DNA from 3 places in the Janthinobacterium sp. SUN026 genome. Region 3 is predicted to be linked to each of the others. Evidence: predicted binding sites of a transcription regulator. Region 3 holds the regulator's gene; each other region holds the start of a gene.
What was found. The regulator sigma-54, encoded in region 3, starts transcription at its own class of promoters, with help from an activator protein. The targets are predictions, from matches to a motif close to TGGCANGNAANCTGCTTT.
Positions count from the first base shown of each region.

Region 1: a site for sigma-54 is predicted at 1,522-1,539, ahead of OX459_RS23360 (TorF family putative porin). Genes of this name have one in related genera too.
Region 2: a site for sigma-54 is predicted at 2,718-2,735, ahead of OX459_RS27885 (beta-propeller fold lactonase family protein). Genes of this name have one in related genera too.

Region 1 covers NZ_JAPQNU010000006.1:1,846-5,949, forward strand. Annotated here, with positions in the region: gene OX459_RS23350 (YifB family Mg chelatase-like AAA ATPase) at 1-987, opposite strand, end outside; gene OX459_RS23355 (accessory factor UbiK family protein) at 1,102-1,350, opposite strand; gene OX459_RS23360 (TorF family putative porin) at 1,620-2,387, shown strand; gene OX459_RS23365 (P-II family nitrogen regulator) at 2,399-2,737, shown strand; gene amt (ammonium transporter) at 2,749-4,104, shown strand, end outside.
Region 2 covers NZ_JAPQNU010000011.1:9,596-13,699, forward strand. Annotated here, with positions in the region: gene adh (aldehyde dehydrogenase) at 1-1,352, opposite strand, end outside; gene OX459_RS27885 (beta-propeller fold lactonase family protein) at 1,697-2,653, opposite strand; gene OX459_RS27890 (TonB-dependent receptor) at 2,858-4,104, shown strand, end outside.
Region 3 covers NZ_JAPQNU010000003.1:191,330-195,433, reverse strand. Annotated here, with positions in the region: gene lptB (LPS export ABC transporter ATP-binding protein) at 1-676, shown strand, start outside; gene OX459_RS15590 (RNA polymerase factor sigma-54) at 681-2,159, shown strand; gene raiA (ribosome-associated translation inhibitor RaiA) at 2,229-2,591, shown strand; gene OX459_RS15580 (enoyl-CoA hydratase/isomerase family protein) at 2,720-3,805, shown strand; gene rapZ (RNase adapter RapZ) at 3,806-4,104, opposite strand, start outside.

The sequences.
Region 1 (4,104 bases), on a different contig from region 3:
GATCACGCCCGATTCCATGGGCTGGCGCAGCACATCGAGCACCCGGCGGTGGAATTCGGCAATTTCATCGAGAAACAGCACACCGCAGTGTGCCAGCGAGATTTCACCTGGCCGCGGCACGTTGCCGCCACCCACCAGTGCCACGCCGGATGCCGTCTGGTGCGGGGCGCGATAGGGCCGCCGTTTCCAGTGTTCCACCTTGAAGTGGCTGCCCAGCGAATGCACGGCCGCCGATTCCAGCGCCTCTTCATCGCTCATGGGCGGCAGCACGCCAGGGAAGCGGCTGGCCAGCATGGTCTTGCCTGCGCCCGGTGGTCCTACCATCAGGATGTTGTGACCGCCCGCTGCCGCCACTTCCAGTGCGCGTCGTGCCTGCAGCTGCCCTTGCACGTCGGCAAAGTCGGGATAGGGAAAAGCGCGCGGTGCCAGCACGGGCTGGTGGCGTTGCAGGGCAGTCTGGCTGGCGTGCCTGGCAAAATGCGCGCAGACCTCGAGCAGGCTGTGGGCGGGATAGATGCAGGCATCGCTGACGAGAGCCGCCTCGTCCGCGTTCGCCTGCGGCAGGATGAAGGCGCGTGGCGGGCCCGACTGGCTGCGCTGCATGGCAAAGGTCATCGCCAGGGCGCCGCGGATGGGGCGCAACTGGCCAGACAGCGACAGTTCGCCCGCGAATTCATAGTGGTGTAATTGGTCGCCCGGCAACTGGCCGGAGGCGGCCAGGATGCCCAGTGCGATGGGCAAGTCGAAGCGGCCCGATTCCTTGGGCAAGTCTGCCGGCGCCAGGTTGGCCGTGATGCGCCGCGCCGGCATCTCGAAGCCGCAGTTTTGCAGTGCGGCACGCACGCGGTCGCGAGACTCCTTCACTTCCGTATCCGGCAGGCCGACTATCGTAAACGAAGGCAAGCCATTGGCAAGGTGGACTTCGACACTTACCTCTGGCGCCTCCATGCCGGCCAGGGCGCGGCTTTTCAGGACGGCCAGGCTCATCAGACTCCCCTGTAGCGCGGACGCGGGCAGGATCAGTCTAGCGCTTGAAAAGGTGTGAGGCTTGAGGTATGCCAGCAAGGTCGCCGATTACGGCGCCCTGCGTGCAGCGGCTGCTTAGGCTTTTGGATCGTTCAGGCGCGTTTCCAGTTCGATCAGGCGCAATTCCAGTGCATCCAGTTTTGCGCGCGTCTTGGCCAGTACTTGCGCCTGGATATCGAATTCCTCGCGCGTGACGAGATCGAGGCGGGCGAAGCCCTGGGTCATCATCGATTTCACATTTTTCTCGATATCCTTGGCCGGCGAGTTTTCGATGGCTTGATGGATCTTGCCTTGCAAGTCGTTAAAGAAGGTATTCATGTCCATGGTCAGTCCTTTTATGGTGCGGCCTGTGCATCGCACCATTGCGGTGCACAGCGGCGTTAATCTGGTGCGAAACTGGGCGCTTCATTGTGCTTCAGCAGTCCGTTGCCGCATTCCTGGCCGTGTGCAGGGTATATATGGACGGAAATGCACCTGTCAAGGTGGCAAGAGAGCTGGCACGTATTCTGCTAAAGAAGGTATGAACGCTTTGTGATCTCCAGCCAAGATTTTAAACCTCAACCGCTTTAAAAGTTCAATAAAAGGGAATCGCCATGAAGAATCTGTCCAAGAACATGACTTTAGCTGCAGCGTTGACGCTGGCCATGACCGCCTTGTGCGGTAGCGCCATGGCCCAGGATGCAGTGGCGGCGCCTGTTGCGGCCGAAGCCGTACCTGATAACGTGGTGAGCTACAACGTGGCGCTGACCAGCGACTACCGTTACCGCGGCATCTCGCAAAGCCGCTTGAACCCGGCCGTCAGCGGCGGTGCCGACTACACCCATAACCCGACGGGCCTGTATGTGGGCACCTGGCTGTCGAGCATCAAATGGATCAAGGACGGCGGCGGCGATACCAATCTGGAATGGGATATCTACGGCGGCAAGCGGGGCGAGATCAGCAAGGATTTTACCTATGACGTGGGCGGCCTGTACTACTTCTACCCATCGAATGGGCTGAGCACGAATGCCAACACCTTCGAGCTGTACGGCCAGCTCGGCTACGGTCCGATGTATATCAAATACTCGCATTCGACCACCAATCTGTTCGGCGTTGCCGACAGCAAGAACAGCGGCTACCTCGACGTGGGCGCCAACGTCGAGGTGCATGATGGCTACATGTTGAACCTGCATGCGGGCCGTCAGAAGGTCGAGCACAACGATTCCCTCAGCTACAGCGATTACAAGATCGGCGTGACCAAGGACTTTGGCGTGGCGACCGTTTCCCTGGCAGCCGTCAAGGCCAATATCGATTCGATGGCACCGAATGGCAAGAATCTGGCGAAATCCGGTCTCGTGCTGACCGTGTCCAAAACCTTTTAAGCGAGACTGCCATGAAAATGATTACTGCAATCATTAAGCCGTTCAAACTGGACGAAGTACGCGAAGCTTTGTCGGCTATCAATGTGCAAGGCATTACGGTCACGGAAGTCAAGGGTTTCGGCCGCCAGAAAGGTCACACGGAACTCTACCGTGGCGCCGAGTATGTCGTTGATTTCTTGCCAAAAACCAAGATTGAAGCGGCCGTCGATGACGCCATTGTCGACCAGGCCATCGAAGCGATCGAAGGCGCCGCGCGTACCGGTAAAATCGGTGATGGCAAGATTTTCGTCTACAACCTGGAACAGGTCATCCGCATCCGTACCGGTGAAACCGGCAACGAAGCGCTCTAAGGGGAATATTGATGCATAAAAATATAACAAAATTGCTAGCCGGGATAGCCTGTCTGTGTGCGTTTGGCGTCGCCACGCCGAGCTTTGCCGATGCGCCCGCCAAGACGGAGGCGGCCACGACCGCGGCCGTTGCCGCCCCGGCCGTGACGCCCGTGCCTGACGCAGCAGCACCGGCTGCCGCCGCTCCGGCCCCGGCCGCTGCCGCGCCAGCCGCCGCGCCCGTTGCCAACAAGGGCGACACCAGTTTCATGATGATCAGCACCTTGCTGGTGATCTTGATGACGATCCCCGGCCTGGCCCTGTTCTACGGCGGCCTCGTGCGCTCGAAAAACATGCTGTCGGTGCTGATGCAGGTGTTCATGGTGTTCGCGTTGGTCATTGTGCTGTGGTGCATCTACGGTTACTCGATCGCCTTCACGGAAAAAACCGCCTTCTTCGGTGGCTTCGACCGCCTGTTCCTGAACGGCATCTGGGATCCGGCCAAGGGCACGTTTGCCGCCGCCGCCACCTTCAGCAAGGGCGTCGTCATTCCCGAGTTCGTCTTCGTCGCTTTCCAGGGCACGTTTGCCGCCATCACCTGCGCGCTGATCGTCGGTGCCTTTGCCGAGCGCGCCAAGTTTGCCGCCGTGCTGGCCTTTGTCGTGCTGTGGTTCACGTTTGCCTACCTGCCAGCGGCCCACATGGTATGGTTCTGGACCGGTCCTGACCTGATCACCAACGCCGCCACCTCGGCCAGCGAAGCCCTGAAGGCGGGCTGGATCTGGCAAAAAGGCGCGCTGGACTTCGCCGGTGGCACCGTGGTGCACATCAACGCCGCTGTCGCCGGCCTGGTGGGCGCCATCATGATCGGCAAGCGCGTCGGCTACGGCCGCGAATCGATGGCACCGCACTCGCTGACGATGACCATGATAGGCGCATCCTTGCTGTGGGTGGGCTGGTTCGGTTTCAATGCCGGTTCCTCGCTGGAAGCGGGCGACGTGGCGGCTTTGGCTTTCGTCAATACCTTGCTGGCAACGGCCGCCGCCACCCTGTCGTGGGTGTTTGGCGAATGGATTTCCAAGGGCAAGCCTTCCATGCTCGGTGGCGCGTCCGGCGCCGTGGCCGGCCTGGTGGCGATCACCCCGGCGGCCGGTTTTGTCGGCCCGATGGGCGGCCTCGTCATCGGCTTGCTGGCCGGCGTCGTCTGCCTGTGGGGCGTGAATGGCCTGAAACGCCTGATCGGCGCCGACGATTCGCTCGACGTATTCGGCGTGCATGGCGTGGGCGGTATCCTGGGCGCCTTGCTGACGGGCGTGTTTGCTGCACCACAACTGGGCGGCCAGGGCATCTTCGACTATGTCACCAACAAGATGTCGGCGGATCCGTAC
Region 2 (4,104 bases), on a different contig from region 3:
GCCTGGATGGCGCGTCCCATGCGGAAGGCGCGTGAACCGTCGCGCGTCCACAGGCCGGCGCCCAGGCCGTACAAGGTATCGTTGGCAATCGCCAGCGCGTCGGCCTCATCCTTGAAGGTGGTCACGGACACGACGGGTCCGAAGATCTCTTCCTGGAAGATGCGCATCTTGTTATTGCCCTTGAACACGGTCGGACGCACGTAATAGCCGCCTTCCAGGTCGCCCGCCTGCGTGTTGCGCTCGCCGCCTGCCAGCACTTCCGCGCCTTCCTGGCGGCCGATATCGAGGTAGGACAGGATTTTTTCCAGCTGCTCCTGCGACGCCTGGGCGCCGATCATGGTGGCAGAGTCGAGCGGATTGCCCTGCTTGATGGCGGCCACGCGCTTCAGGGCCCGTTCGATGAATTTTTCGTAGATCGATTCCTGGATCAGTACGCGCGATGGGCAGGTGCACACTTCGCCTTGATTCAGCGCAAACATCGCAAAACCTTCCAGGCACTTGTCGAAATAATCATCATCGGCATCCATCACGTCTTCAAAGAAGATGTTCGGCGACTTGCCGCCCAGCTCCAGGGTGACGGGAATCAGGTTTTGCGCCGCATAGCCCATGATCAGACGGCCCGTGCCCGTTTCGCCCGTAAAGGCGATCTTGGCGATGCGCTTGCTCGACGCCAGCGGCTTGCCCGCTTCCAGGCCGAAACCGTTGATGATGTTCAGCACGCCAGGCGGCAGCAAGTCGCCGATCAGCTCGATCAACACCATGATGGAAGCCGGGGTCTGCTCGGCCGGTTTCAAGACGACGCAATTGCCGGCGGCCAAGGCCGGCGCCAGTTTCCACACGGCCATCAGGATCGGGAAATTCCACGGGATGATCTGGCCCACGACGCCCAGCGGCTCATGGTAATGGTAGGCATAGGTTTCCGCATCGATTTGCGCGACGGAACCTTCCTGGGCGCGGATGCAGCCGGCGAAGTAACGGAAATGGTCGATGGCCAGCGGAATGTCGGCATTCATCGTTTCGCGGATCGGCTTGCCGTTGTCGATGGTTTCCGCCGTGGCGATCAGGCTCAGGTTCTGTTCGATGCGGTCGGCGATACGGTTCAGGATATTGGCGCGCTCGGCAGGCGAAGTCTTGCCCCAGGCATCCTTGGCGGCGTGCGCGGCGTCCAGCGCCAGCTCGACGTCTTCCGTCGTGGAACGGGCGATTTCGCAAAACGGCAAGCCCGTGATCGGGGTGATGTTAGGAAAGTATTCACCTTTTACTGGTGCAACGAATTTGCCGCCGATGTAATTGTCATAGCGTTGTTTGAAGGGATTGGCTACGCCCAGTTTGCTGATGTCTGCGAGATTCATGTCGTCCTCTATCGGGTTAATTAGAATGGAAATACTTAATTAAAATCAAACGTCCTGGTACAGATGGGGTGAGTACACGGAGTCTTCCGCAAATGCCGTGCCAGCTCGCCATCCCACTACAAACTTAGCCGGTTTTACCCCCGTTACAAGGGCGTGGCGTCAATCCCGGCCCGCTTTTCAGCGCATGCCCCGGACTTGGGTGGGGGCGTGGCTCTGTTTGCGTTTTGAACAAGGTGGCGGCATCCTGTTCCAATCCGGGCCAGCCCTGCTGAGCCGCCACGCCGCCGCTGCACAATGGAACAGGTGTACCAGACTGGAACACCTGCACCTGTGCCATGAAGGAATCAACGAATCACCACGCCCCATGGCAATTCACCCACGGCAATATCGGCCACCTTGCGCGCGCTGGCCGTGTCGATGACGGACACGCTGTTCGAGCGGCCATTGGCCACGTACAGCTTGGCGCCGTCGGCCGTGATGGCCATGTTCCACGGGCGCTTGCCGACGCCAATCGTGGCCGTGACCTGATTGCTGGCCGTGTCGATCACCATCACCGTACCGTCGATGCCGTTCGAGACATACACTTGCTTGCCGCCGGGATGGACGGCGATGCCATTGGCATTCTTGCCCGCTGGAATGGTGGCAATCGCCTTGCGCGCGGCCATGTCGATCACGTAGACGGCATTGACCAGTTCGCACGCCACGTAGGCGCGGCCCGAGTCCGGGCTGAAACCGATGCCGCGCGGACGCAGCCCCACGGCGATGGAAGCGACCTGCCGGCGTTGCGCCACATCAATGACATCGACTTGCTCCGCCTCTTCCGCGCTGACCAGCAGCCAGCGCCCATCCGGGCTGAAGACGGCGTGTTCCGGATTGCGGCCCTGCACCTTGATATCGGCGAGCAAGGTACCTGTCTGGCCATCGAGCAAGGCCACGCTGTTGTTTTCCTCGACGGCAACGGCCACGTGACTACCGTCTTGCGAGGCGCTGACGCCTTCGGGCGACTTGCCCAGCGCCACCGTGCGCACGGGCGCGCCGCCAGCGTTGTCGATCAGCAGCAAAGCGCTGCTGGCGGCATCCGTGACAAACAATTGCCGCCCTGTGGGGTCGGCGGCGATGCCGCGCGGACGCTTGCCTGCGGCGATCTGGCGCACCACCTGGTCGGTCGCCGTGTCGATCACGCTCAAGGTGCCCGACTTTTCGTTGGGAACATAGGCAAATGGAGCGGCCTGGACAGCGGTGCTGGCGAGCGCCGGCAGCAGCCAGCACACCTGGCGCAGGCGCGAGAAGAAGTTGGGCATAATCACCTTTTCAATGGCAAAACGAGGGAAAAGCGCGCCGCATCGGCGTCTCTGACAATTACCGTATGCAAACGCCGTGCCACTGACACGCGTATAATTTCAGCCCACCAATGGAGACATGGCAGGCATATTGCTTGATACACCTACGCAGACCTGTACCGCGCACGCGATCAAGCAGGCTTTTATTCACATTGGAGAATCCGCATGCAGCATCGTTTCCGCCTGAACACCATCGCCAGCCTGTTTGTCGCCGGCAGCGCCACCCTCGCCCCTCACGTCTTTGCCGCCGAGGCAGCTGACCCGGCCAATGGGCAATTCATGGATACGGTGGTCGTCAGCGGCAGCCGCATCGCCCACCCCAGCCAGGAAGTGCCGGCCTCGATCGACGTGGTCGACAGCGCCCGCATCCAGGATGGCCAAATCCGCGTCAACGCGTCGGAAGCGCTGGCCGCCGTGCCGGGCCTGGTCGTACAAAACCGCCAGAACTACGCACAAGACTTGCAAATCTCGTCGCGCGGCTTCGGCGCCCGCTCGGCCTTCGGCGTGCGCGGCGTCAAGCTGATCAGCGATGGCATTCCCGCCAGCATGCCCGACGGTCAGGGCCAGGCCGCCACTTTCAACCTCGATACGGCCGAGCGCATCGAAGTGCTGCGCGGACCGTTTTCTGCCATCTACGGCAACCATTCGGGCGGCGTGATCCAGCTGTTTTCCAAGGATGGACAAAATCCCCCGTCCGTCGAACTGAATTTGACGGGCGGCAGCTACGGCACCAGCAAGGTAGACTTGACGGCGCAGGGCCAGGCGGGCGGCATCGGCTACGTGCTCGACGGCTCGCGCTTCCGCACGGACGGCTTCCGCGACCACAGCGCCGCCACGCGCGAACAAGCGTTCGGCAAGATCACGGTCAAGCCCACCGCGGACAGCAAGCTGACCATCGTCGCCAACAGCCTGCATCAAGGCAATACGCAAGATCCGCTGGGCGTCACCTGGACCACGTTTGCCCGCGACCCGCGCGCCGGCGAAATCGACACGACGGACACGCAAAACCCGAAACGCACCCTGGCCGAGCGCTACAACACGCGCAAGAGCATCGATCATCAGCAGATCGGCGCCACTTATGAACAATCGTTCGGCGATGACCGACTGCACGTGATGGTGTATGGCGGCAACCGCGACGTGATCCAGTACCAGGCGTTTAATAAAGCATTCCAAAATACCAAAGTGGACGGTCTACTTAAGCATTCGGGCGGCGTGGTCGACTTCCAGCGCCAGTTCTATGGCATCGACACCAACTGGCTGCACGTGAACCAGTTGGCCGGCGGCAAGCTGAGCACCACCATCGGCATCGACTATAGCCGCTCCAGCGATGACCGCACCGGCTATGAGAACTATATCGGCGAAGTGTACGGACTGAAGGGTAAGCTGCGCCGCGACGAGCAGGATGTCGTCTC
Region 3 (4,104 bases):
TGTTTCGCTGCAAGTCGAATGCGGCGAAGTGGTCGGCTTGCTGGGCCCGAACGGCGCCGGCAAGACCACCTCGTTCTACATGATCGTCGGCCTGGTGCCGTCCGATGGCGGCAGCATCGATATCAGCGGCGTGGATATCTCCAGCCTGCCGATCCACCGCCGTGCGCAGATGGGCCTGTCCTACCTGCCGCAGGAAGCGTCCGTCTTCCGCAAGCTGACGGTGGAAGACAATATCCGCGCCGTGCTGGAAATCCAGACCGTCGAAGGCCGTCCGCTGACGAAGGCCGAGATCGAGGAACGGCTGGATAAATTGCTGGCCGACTTGCAGATTGAAAAGCTGCGCGAGAACCAGGCGCTGTCCCTGTCCGGTGGCGAACGCCGCCGCGTGGAAATCGCCCGCGCGCTGGCCACCGATCCTCGTTTCGTGCTGCTCGACGAGCCGTTCGCCGGCGTCGATCCGATCGCCGTGATCGAGATCCAGCGCATCGTGCGTTTCTTGAAGGAGCGCAATATCGGCGTGCTGATTACCGATCATAATGTGCGCGAGACGCTGGGTATTTGCGACCGTGCCTACATCATTAACCAGGGCTCGGTGCTGGCGTCGGGACGCCCCGACGACATCATCGCGAACGAGTCGGTACGCCGGGTCTATCTGGGCGAACACTTCCGCATGTAAGCCAATGAAACAATCATTGCAGCTGCGCACTTCGCAGCACCTGGCACTGACGCCGCAGTTGCAGCAATCGATACGCCTGTTGCAATTGTCTACCCTGGAATTGCACCAGGAATTAGAGCAATTGCTGACGGACAATCCCTTGCTCGAACGCCTCGACGATCCGCTCGACCGTTCGCTGCGCCTGCTGTCCGACGGGGCCTTGAGCTCCACGGCCGCACCGGCCGAAGGGCCGCCCCAGCCACCAGGCCAGGAGGCGCCCGCAGCGCCGGCCGAAGCGGAAGCGTTTGACGGCGAGGGTGGCGACAGCCCGGCCGCCGCGGATGGCGGCGACAGCGACTGGAGCGAGGCGAGCCGGGGCAAGGCGCCCGACGACGAAGATTCGCGTCCGCAATTGGAGGCTCATCACTGCACGCTGCGCGAACACCTGATGGAGCAGATGCGCGTGACGGTGCTCGAATTGCGCGACCGCGCGCTGGTCGAGCTGATCATCGACGCGCTCGACGACAATGGCTACCTGGAAGAGTCGCTCGACGACATCCTGGCGCGCCTGCCGGAAGAGCTGGAAATCGACGCCGACGAGATGCGCACGGCCTTGTCGCTGCTGCAAAGTTTCGATCCGCCGGGCGTGGGCGCGCGCAACGCGTCCGAATGCCTGGCCCTGCAAATCAAGCGCTTGCCGCACATCGCCATGGTGACGCGGCGCATGGCCCTCGTGATCGTGGAAAAGCACCTGGCCTGGTTTGCCCAGCGCGATTTCAACAAGCTGAAAAAAGCCCTCGATTGCGACGATGAAGACTTGCGCGAAGCGCAGACGGTGATTCGCCAGTGCAATCCGCATCCGGGCGCCGTGTTCGCCTCGGACGTCTCCGATTACGTGGTGCCCGACGTCGTCGTCAAGCGCGCGCGCAATGGCTGGCAAGTCACCCTGAACAACGACGTCATGCCGCGCCTGCGCGTCAACGCCATGTACGCCAACTTGCTCAAGCAGGGCAAGGGGGAGGGCGCCATGGGCGCACAGTTGCAGGAAGCCAAGTGGCTGATCAAGAATATGCGCCAGCGCTTCGACACGATCCTGCGTGTGGCGCAGGCGATAGTAGAAAGACAAAAGAACTTTTTCTCGCATGGGGCCGTTGCCATGCGCCCCCTTGTGCTCCGTGAAATAGCTGATACACTGGGTTTACACGAGAGTACTATCTCGCGGGTAACAACTCAAAAGTACATGCTGACCCCGCACGGCATGTTCGAGTTGAAATATTTCTTTGGTAGCCACGTCGCCACCGAAGCGGGGGGCGAAGCGTCATCGACGGCGATACGGGCATTGATCGTGCAACTGACAGGAGCAGAAGACCCTAAAAATCCTTTATCCGACAGTAAGATTGCGGACATGCTGGGGGAACAAGGCATGGTGATTGCGCGACGTACTGTTGCCAAATACCGGGAAGCATTAAAAATTCCGCCAGTGAGCCTGCGTAAGTGTTTGTAAGTTTTTTTCGGTTCCTCTGCGGGCCGGATAGGATGGACCGCACGAACCCGATCATCTTTAGGAGTGTGTATGAATCTCACCATCAGCGGACATCATCTCGAAGTGACACCAGCCATCCGTGAATACGTACAAACGAAGCTGGAGCGCGTGAAACGTCATTTCGATCAAGTCATCGATATCGCCGTGATTCTGACCGTGGATAACCTCAAAGAGAAAGAAAAACGTCAAAAGGCTGAAGTCAACCTGCGTTTGAGCGGCAAGACTGTCTATGTGGAAAGCTTGGCGCACGACCTGTACGCCGCGATCGATACCCTGATCGACAAGCTCGATAGGCAAGTGATGAAATACAAAACCAAAGTGCAAGGGCACGGTAAAGAGGCGATCAAGCATCTGCCAGACAACTCCGAGGAAGAAGCCGTCGTCGCCGTCTAAGGCCACCCGCTTCCAGCAGTTGTGATCAACTAAGGGCGCACATTGCGCCCTTTTTTGCGCCCAGCGGAACGCAATGTTCCCCGCGCAGGTATTAGAATATTCGCACTTTCACTTCTTTCTAGCCTGCCATGAGCGACTTCGTCCAGACTTCCATCCGCAACCGCACCGGGCACATCGTGCTCGACCGTCCGAAAGCCTTGAATTCCCTGTCGCTGGAGATGGTGCGCGCCCTGAGCGCGGCCCTGCTGGCCTGGCGCGACGATCCGCAGGTGGACGCCGTCGTGATCCGCTCCAGCAGCGATAAGGCCCTGTGCGCCGGTGGCGACATCCGTTTCTTTTACGATGCGGGTCTGGCCACGCCGCAAGGCGGCAGCGCCCTGCTGGAAGATTTCTTTACGGAAGAATATGCTTTAAATCATTTAATTCATTTCTACCCGAAACCGTATATCGCCGTGATGGATGGCGTGGTGATGGGCGGCGGCATGGGTGTGGCGCAAGCCGGGCCAGGCAACCGCTTGCGCATCGTGACGGGCCGCACGCGCATGGCCATGCCGGAAGTCAATATCGGCCTGTTTCCGGACGTGGGCGGCAGTTATTTCCTGTCCCGCTTGGCCGGCCAGCTGGGCCTGTACCTGGGCTTGACGGGCTTGACGATCAACGCGGCCGACGCCCTGTACACGGGCCTGGCCGATGTCTACCTGCCCGAAGCGCAGATGGGGGCGCTGCTGGACCTGTTTCAATCGACGCCGGGCGAGGCCTTGCCTGTGGCCATCAAGGCGCTGGCGGCGCCATTCCAGGCCGAGGCGGGGGTATCTCCCCTGGCCACGGCGCGCGCGGCGCTGGACCGCCATTTCAGCGCCGGTTCGGTGGCGGCCATCATGGCTTCGCTGGCGCAGGACGACGGCGCGTTCGCCGCCAAGGCGCTGGCGGCCATGCGCCTGCGTTCGCCCTTGATGATGTCGGTGACCCTGGAGTTGCTGCAGCGGGGCGCCCACCTGGGCGTGGCCGATTGCCTGCGCCTGGAGCGCACAGTCGTGCGCCACAATTTCGAACATGGCGAAGTGCTCGAGGGCGTGCGCGCGCTGGTGGTCGACAAGGATAATGCCCCTCGCTGGAACCCCGCCAGCCTGGACGAAGTCGACTCGGCCATGGTGGCTCACTTCTTTACGCCCGTCTGGCCGGCTGCGGCGCATCCGCTGCGCCACCTCGATTAACTAGCTGCGCTCGCGGTGGCGTAGAACCACGCGCTCGTTGGGGCCGAAATATTGCGCCAGCCGCTCCGCCATGTACACGGAGCGGTGCTGGCCGCCCGTGCAGCCGAGGGCTACCGTCAGGTAGCTGCGGTTGTCGGACTTGAATGACGGCAACCATTTCTCGATGAAGGCGCGGATGTCGGCCAGCAGTTCCAGCGCGCTGGGCTGCGCGTCGAGGAAGGCGATCACGGGCGCGTCGCGTCCGTCGAGGGGGCGCAAGGCCAGGTCGTAATAGGGGTTCGGCAAGGCCCGCACGTCGA